Regions from separate parts of the Allobosea sp. 2RAB26 genome, predicted to be linked through region 1. Evidence: predicted binding sites of a transcription regulator. Region 1 holds the regulator's gene; the other holds the start of a gene.

What was found. The regulator LexA, encoded in region 1, represses DNA repair genes until DNA is damaged. The targets are predictions, from matches to a motif close to TGTTCNNNNTGTGTTCNG.
Region 2: the regulator LexA is predicted to act here: its motif matches at 2,245-2,262, upstream of AB4118_RS08310 (ATP-dependent helicase).

The regions. Positions count from the first base shown of each region.
Region 1 is NZ_JBFRGS010000012.1:75,224-78,637, reverse strand. It holds gene AB4118_RS22315 (ComEC/Rec2 family competence protein) at 1-1,838, shown strand, start outside; gene lexA (transcriptional repressor LexA) at 1,832-2,536, opposite strand; gene AB4118_RS22305 (molybdopterin molybdotransferase MoeA) at 2,618-3,414, opposite strand, start outside.
Region 2 is NZ_JBFRGS010000004.1:59,166-62,579, reverse strand. It holds gene AB4118_RS08310 (ATP-dependent helicase) at 1-2,229, opposite strand, end outside; gene AB4118_RS08305 (acyl-CoA dehydrogenase family protein) at 2,348-3,414, shown strand, end outside.

The DNA of each region.
Region 1 (3,414 bases):
ATCGAATGCGCGTGGGACAACTCACCGGCTTTGTCGAATCGGTCGAGGCGCGCGACGCCGGCGCGCGCCTCGTGATCCTGGTGACCGGCATTGCCGGGGTGGAGCCTGAACGCCTGCCACGGCGGGTTCGGGTCAACGTCAAAGGTGGTTCGGTTTCGCCGGGCGATCACATCGCTGCCGTCGCGCGCCTCCTGCCGCCGCCCGGTCCAGTGCGACCAGGTGGCTACGACTTCGGGCGCGACGCCTTCTTCCGAGGGCTTGGTGCAGTCGGGACCATCCCCGGAAAGATCGCGCTCGCCCCACCACCCTCGCAGCCACCGCTCGAGCTTCAGATACGCGCGACGGTCGACCGGGCGCGCAATGCGCTGACGGAGCGCATCGCCGGGATCGGGGGAGGGCAGGCTGGCGCGATGGCGGCGTCGCTGGTTACTGGCAAGCGCGGCCTCATCACGGAGGCGACCAATATCGACCTGCGCGCGGCCGGAATCTATCATATCATCTCCATCTCGGGCCTTCACATGGTGCTGGCCTCCGCCACGATCTTCGGCCTGGTCCGTGGCCTGCTGGCGCTATCGCAAACGCTGGCATTGCGCTGGCCCATAAAGAAACTCGCCGCCCTGGCCGCGATGCTCGGCGCCACGGCCTATTGCATCTTCTCGGGAGCCGAGGTCGCGACGGTGCGCTCGCTGATCATGACATTGGTCATGCTCGGTGCGATCCTCGTCGATCGCCCGGCGCTCAGCATGCGCAATCTGGCTCTCGCTGCGATGATCGTTCTGCTGCGCGAGCCCGACGCGCTGCTTGGTCCAAGCTTCCAGATGTCCTTTGGCGCTGTCGCGGCGCTGATCGCCTTTGCCGAGCGCTGGGAGGATCGCGGCCAGTCCGAGGCGCCGGCGAACCTGCCTTGGCCGCTACGGCCGATCTGGATCGCGGTGGTCGGGCTCACGGTCACGACCGTGCTGGCGACGGTCGCAACCGCACCGTTCGGTGCCTATCACTTCCAGACCTTCAACCCCTTCGGTCTGCTCGGCAATGCGCTCGCCTTGCCCTTCGTTTCCCTGATCGTCATGCCTGCCGCTGTCTTCGGCGTGCTCGCCTATCCTTTCGGCCTGGATTGGCTGGCTTGGGCGCTCATGGGAGTCGCTTCGGATTATGTGCTGCAATCCGCGCGCTGGGTTGCGGGATTCGACCACTCCGCAGTGATCATTCCTGCATTCGGGGCCGCGGCGCTCGCATGCTTTGCCGCCGCGCTCCTCTGGATCACGCTCTGGACGACACCGCTGCGCTTCCTGGCCGTCGCCCCCCTGATCGCGGGACTGCTCGTGGCAGCGAAGCCCGACAGGCCCGACATCCTGATCGAACGCGATGGTTCCGGCATCCTGGTCCGCGGGGGCGATGGTCGCATGATCCTGGCGGGGCATCCGAGCCGCTTCGTGCTGCAGCAATGGCTGAACGCAGATGGCGACAATCGCCGGCCTGACGACAACAGCCTGCGGGAAGGCGCGGCCTGCGACACGTTGGGTTGTGTCGTCCGCAGCAAGGATGGACGAAGCGTTGCCTTTGCACGTGATCGCCTGGCCATCGTCGAGGACTGTCGGCGCGCCGATCTCGTCATCACGCCGATTCCGTGGAACGCTCCGTGCGCAGCACGACTGATCGACCGCAGGGCATTGTCGCGCCATGGCGCGACCGCCCTTGTCGGCAACAAGGGCGGCTGGCGTGCCCATCTATCAGAGCAGGATGGTGTCGATCGTCCCTGGAGCCGCAAGCGGGAGCGGCCTGCAAGCACGCCGGCTTTGCCGCTGGCGGCTGTCGAAGAACACGAGCCGCTTCAGTAGCGCCGCATCAGGTTGACCAGGCGGCCCTGAATCTTGACTCGGTCCGGTCCCAGCACCCTTGTCTCATAGGCGGGATTGGCAGCCTCGAGCGCGATCGAGGAGCCGCGCTTGCGCAGTCGCTTCAGCGTTGCTTCCTCGTCATCGATCAGAGCCACGACGATATCCCCGGTATTGGCCGTGTCCTGACGCTTGATCACCACCGTATCGCCGTCGAGAATGCCGGCTTCCACCATCGAGTCGCCGCGAACCTCGAGGGCAAAATGTTCACCGGGGCCAAGCATGTCGGCAGGTAGTGCCACGCTATGGCTGCGGCTCTGGATGGCGGAAATCGGTGTACCGGCGGCAATCCGCCCCATGACCGGAATCGCAACCGTGGAGCGCACATCTTCGTCCGGGGGCGGTGCGATCGGCCGGACCTTGCCAAGCCCCCCCTGGACGACGGAGGGGCTGAACCGTCCGCGCGTCGCCTGAGGGCCGCCGGCCCCTTCGGGCAGCTTTATGATCTCCAGCGCTCGGGCTCGATTGGGAAGGCGGCGAATGAACCCGCGCTCCTCCAGCGCCATGATCAGGCGATGGATACCGGACTTGGAGCGCAGATCGAGCGCGTCCTTCATCTCGTCGAAGGAGGGGGGCACCCCTGTCTCGCGCAGGCGTTCCTGGATGAAACGAAGCAGTTCGAACTGTTTGCGTGTCAGCATGGTTCCCGCCGGCGCTCTTTGTATGGAATCGAAACAAAGCACGAACACCATACAGGTTCGCGTTGTGTTCCGCAAGCGCGCTCAGCGTAGGCGGATGATCCGGCAGTTGTCGCCTTTGTTTGCCGGCGCAGCAAACGATTCGCGAATGAGCAGCGCGTCGGCGCGGGCAAGAGTGGCCAGCATCGATGAATCCTGCTTGGCGAAGGGCGTTGCCAGCCATCCTTCCGGAGTGAGCGTCAGTTCCGACCTCATATAGTCCCGCCGCTCATCATTTGCCGGCAAATTTCTTCCGACGATTGCAGGCTCACTCAGATCGCGTTCGGGTTCCGGTACGCCCAGGAGGGTCCTGAGCAGCGGTACGACGAAGAGATGCCCGCAGACGATGGACGAGACGGGGTTTCCGGGCAGGCCGAGCGCGACCATGCGGCCGAGGCGGCCCATCATCATCGGCTTGCCCGGCCGCATGGCGATCTTCCAGAAGCCGAGCGCCATGCCTTGACCGATCAACGCTGCCTGGACGAGATCGTGCTCACCTACCGAGGCTCCTCCGAGGGTGATCAGCACATCGGCATCGGCCTTTCGTGCCTGGCCAATCTTGTCGGCGAGATCGGCATGATCATCGCGGGCAATCCCGAGATCGAGCGCCGTGCCGCCGGCCTGCTCGACCAGCGCGGCGAGCGCAAAACTGTTGGACGCGACGATTTGGTCGGGTCCAACCGGCTCGCCGGGCTGGACAAGTTCGTCGCCGGTCGCGAGGATCGCGACCAGTGGCTTGCGACGCACAGTGAGCATGGGGTGGCCCATGGCTGCCGCGAGGCCGAGGCTCGCACTGTCGAGCCGGCTGCCGGCGAGAAGCAACACTTCGCCCTCGGAGAAGT
Region 2 (3,414 bases), on a different contig from region 1:
GCTGCCGGTCGATTTCGCCGTCAACTCGCCCTCGATCAGCAGCGGGCCGCGCTGGCGGCCCGAGCCCGAGCCACCCTGGCCGAAACCACGGCCGCCGTTGTCCGAGAAGCCTGAGCCGCCGCCGTTCCGCGCACGATTCTCCTGAGCGCGCTGCCAGCCTGGTGTCTGGTATGAGGAGCCGAAGCTTTCCATGCGGTCGAAGCGCGAGGCGCCGTAGCCGCCCTGGCTATAGGTAGACGGCGCCTGCACGACCTCGACATGCTCCTCCGGCAACTCGTCGATGAAGCGGCTCGGCAGGCTCGATTGCCAGAGGCCGTGAATCCGGCGGTTCGAGGCGAAGAGGAGCTTCAGGCGCTTGCGGGCCCGGGTCAGGCCGACATGGGCGAGGCGGCGCTCTTCTTCCAGCCCGGCGCGGCCGCTTTCGTCGAGCGCGCGCTGGTTCGGGAACAGGCCTTCCTCCCAGCCGGGCAGGAAGACAGTATCGAATTCGAGCCCCTTGGCCGCGTGCAGTGTCATGATGCTGACGCGCGCCCCGGCCTCGCCACCATCGGCATCCATCACCAGCGAGACGTGCTCAAGGAAGGCCGGCAGGTCTGGGAACTCGTCCAGAGAGCGCACCAGTTCCTTGAGGTTCTCGAGGCGGCCGGCGGCATCGGCCGAGCGATCCTTCTGCCACATCTCGGTATAGCCGGATTCCTCCAGCACCTGCTCGGCAAGCTCGCCCTGCTTCATGTGTTCGGCCTTGGTCGACCAGCGGGCAAAGGCCTCGACCAGTTCGCGCAGCGCGGTGCGGGCCTTCGGCTTCAGTTCCTCGGTCTCGACCACGGCACGGGCCGATTGCAGCAGCGACAGGCCGGTTGCCCGGGCGTGGTTGTGCAGAAGCTGGACCGTCGCGTCGCCCAGCCCGCGCTTCGGCACATTGACGATGCGCTCGAAGGCGAGATCATCGGTCTGGCTCACCACGCAGCGCAGATAGGCCATGGCGTCGCGGATTTCGGCCCGCTCATAGAAGCGTGGGCCGCCGATGACGCGATAGGGCACGCCGACATGGACGAAGCGCTCCTCGATCTCGCGCATCTGGGCGGAGATGCGGACGAGGATGGCGACCTCGGCAAGGTTTTCGCCCTTGCTCTGCATCGCCTCGATCTCGTCGCTGATCAGGCGGGCTTCCTCCTGGCTGTCCCAGGCGCCGGTGATCGTGACCTTCTCCCCGGCTTCGTCCTCAGTGCGCAATGTCTTGCCGAGCCGGCCTTCGTTGCGGGCAATCAGTTTTGAGGCGGTGGCGAGGATATGCCCGGTCGAGCGGTAGTTCCGTTCCAGCCTGACCACGACCGCGCCGGGAAAATCGTGCTCGAAGCGCAGGATGTTGTCGACCTCGGCGCCGCGCCAGCCATAGATCGACTGGTCGTCGTCGCCGACGCAGGCGATGTTGCGCCGGCCCTGCGCCAGCAGGCGCAGCCAGAGATACTGGGCGGTGTTGGTGTCCTGATATTCGTCGACCAGGATGTAGCGGAAGCGCTCATGATAGGTCGCGAGCACATCGGCATGCTCCCGGAACAGCGTCAGGCAGTGCAGCAGCAGATCGCCGAAATCGACTGCGTTCAGCGTCTTCAGCCGCTCCTGATAGGCGGCATAAAGGGCGCCGCCCTTGCCTCCGGCGAAGACGCCGGCTTCACCCGGCGGCACGTCCTTGGGGGCAAGCCCGCGGTTCTTCCAGCTGTCGATGAAGCCCGCCAGCATGCGGCCGGGCCAGCGCTTCTCGTCAATCCCGGCGGCCGTGATGACCTGCTTCATAAGGCGAATCTGGTCGTCGGTATCGAGAATGGTGAAGTCCGAGCGCAGATCGAGGAGCTCGGCATGGCGGCGCAGGATCTTGGCCGAGATCGAGTGGAAGGTGCCGAGCCAGGGCATGCCTTCGGCCACGGGGCCGACGAGGCTTGCGATGCGCTCCTTCATCTCGCGCGCTGCCTTGTTGGTGAAGGTCACCGAGAGGATCTGGGACGGATAGGCGCGGTTGGTGGCGATCAGATGGGCGATGCGCGTGGTCAGCACACGGGTCTTGCCGGTGCCGGCGCCTGCCAGGACCAGAACAGGGCCATCCGTGGCCTCGACCGCTTGCCGCTGCTCCGGGTTGAGGCCTGCCAGATAGCCTGCCGCCGGCTGTGCGGCGGCGCGGGCGGCGAGGCCGCCGGGGCGGGGCAGAGGGGCGGACGTGGTGTGATCGGACAAGGCTTCAGGTCGCTTTGATCGTGATTCGTTCCAGAGGCAATATAGGCTGTCGCGCCGCAGATTGCTGGATAAGGCTGTTGGGCGTTGAATGCTCGCCCGATCGTCAGGACGCGCCGCGATGAATGTGGATATCGCCTCCCGCCATTCCACCCATGAAGTGACGAACCAGGTTCCCATACTGTGCGATTACGACGCCTTCGCGGCTGATCCCGTGTTGCAGGCGGCGGCCACCGCCTTCGATGCAGGCTGGGCCTCGGAGCGCCTGCACGCGGCAGGGCGCATTGTCGGCTCGGCGCAGGTGCAGGACCTGGCGCGACTGGCGAACAGGTTCCCGCCCGAACTCAGGACGCATGACCGGTTCGGCAACCGCATCGACCAGATCGAGTTCCATCCGGCCTGGCACGAATTGATGGGGCTTGCGATCGAGCAGGAGACCCATTCGCTCGCATGGAACAGGCCGGGCCCGGGCGCACAGGTGGCGCGTGCTGCGCTCTCCTATCTCTGGAGTCAGGGCGAAAGCGGCATCTGCTGCCCGATCAGCATGACCTATGCCGTGATCCCGGTCCTGAGGCAGGAACCCGACCTCTGGAGCAAGTGGGGCGCCCTGGTCAGCTCCAACCGCTATGACCGCCGCCAGACGACCGCCTTCGCCAAGACAGGGGCGACCGTCGGCACGGCAATGACCGAGAAGCAGGGAGGCTCTGACCTGCGCCAGACCCAGACCATCGCCGAGGACAATGGCGACGGGACATGGTCCCTGACCGGGCACAAGTGGTTCTTCTCGGTGCCGCATTCCGACCTGTTCCTGACCTTGGCCCGAACCGCCGAGGGCATTTCCTGCTTCGTCGTGCCGGGCTGGCTGCCGGACGGCTCGCGCAACGGCGTGGCGATCCAGCGGCTCAAGGACAAATGCGGCAATCGCTCGAATGCCTCGTCCGAGGTCGAATTCCGCGGTGCGATCGGCCAGATGATCGGCGAGCCAGGCCGGGGCCTGCGCACCGGCCTGGCCATGAACCAGGGCTCCCGGCTGGACATTGCGGCGGCGTCGGCCGGGCAGATGCGGCTCGCCGTTTCGCTGGCGGCGCATCACGCGGCCCATCGGCGCGCCTTCCAGCGCGGGCTGATCGATCAGCCGATCATGCAGAACGTGCTGGCCGATCTTGCGATCGAGGCCGAGGCTGCAGC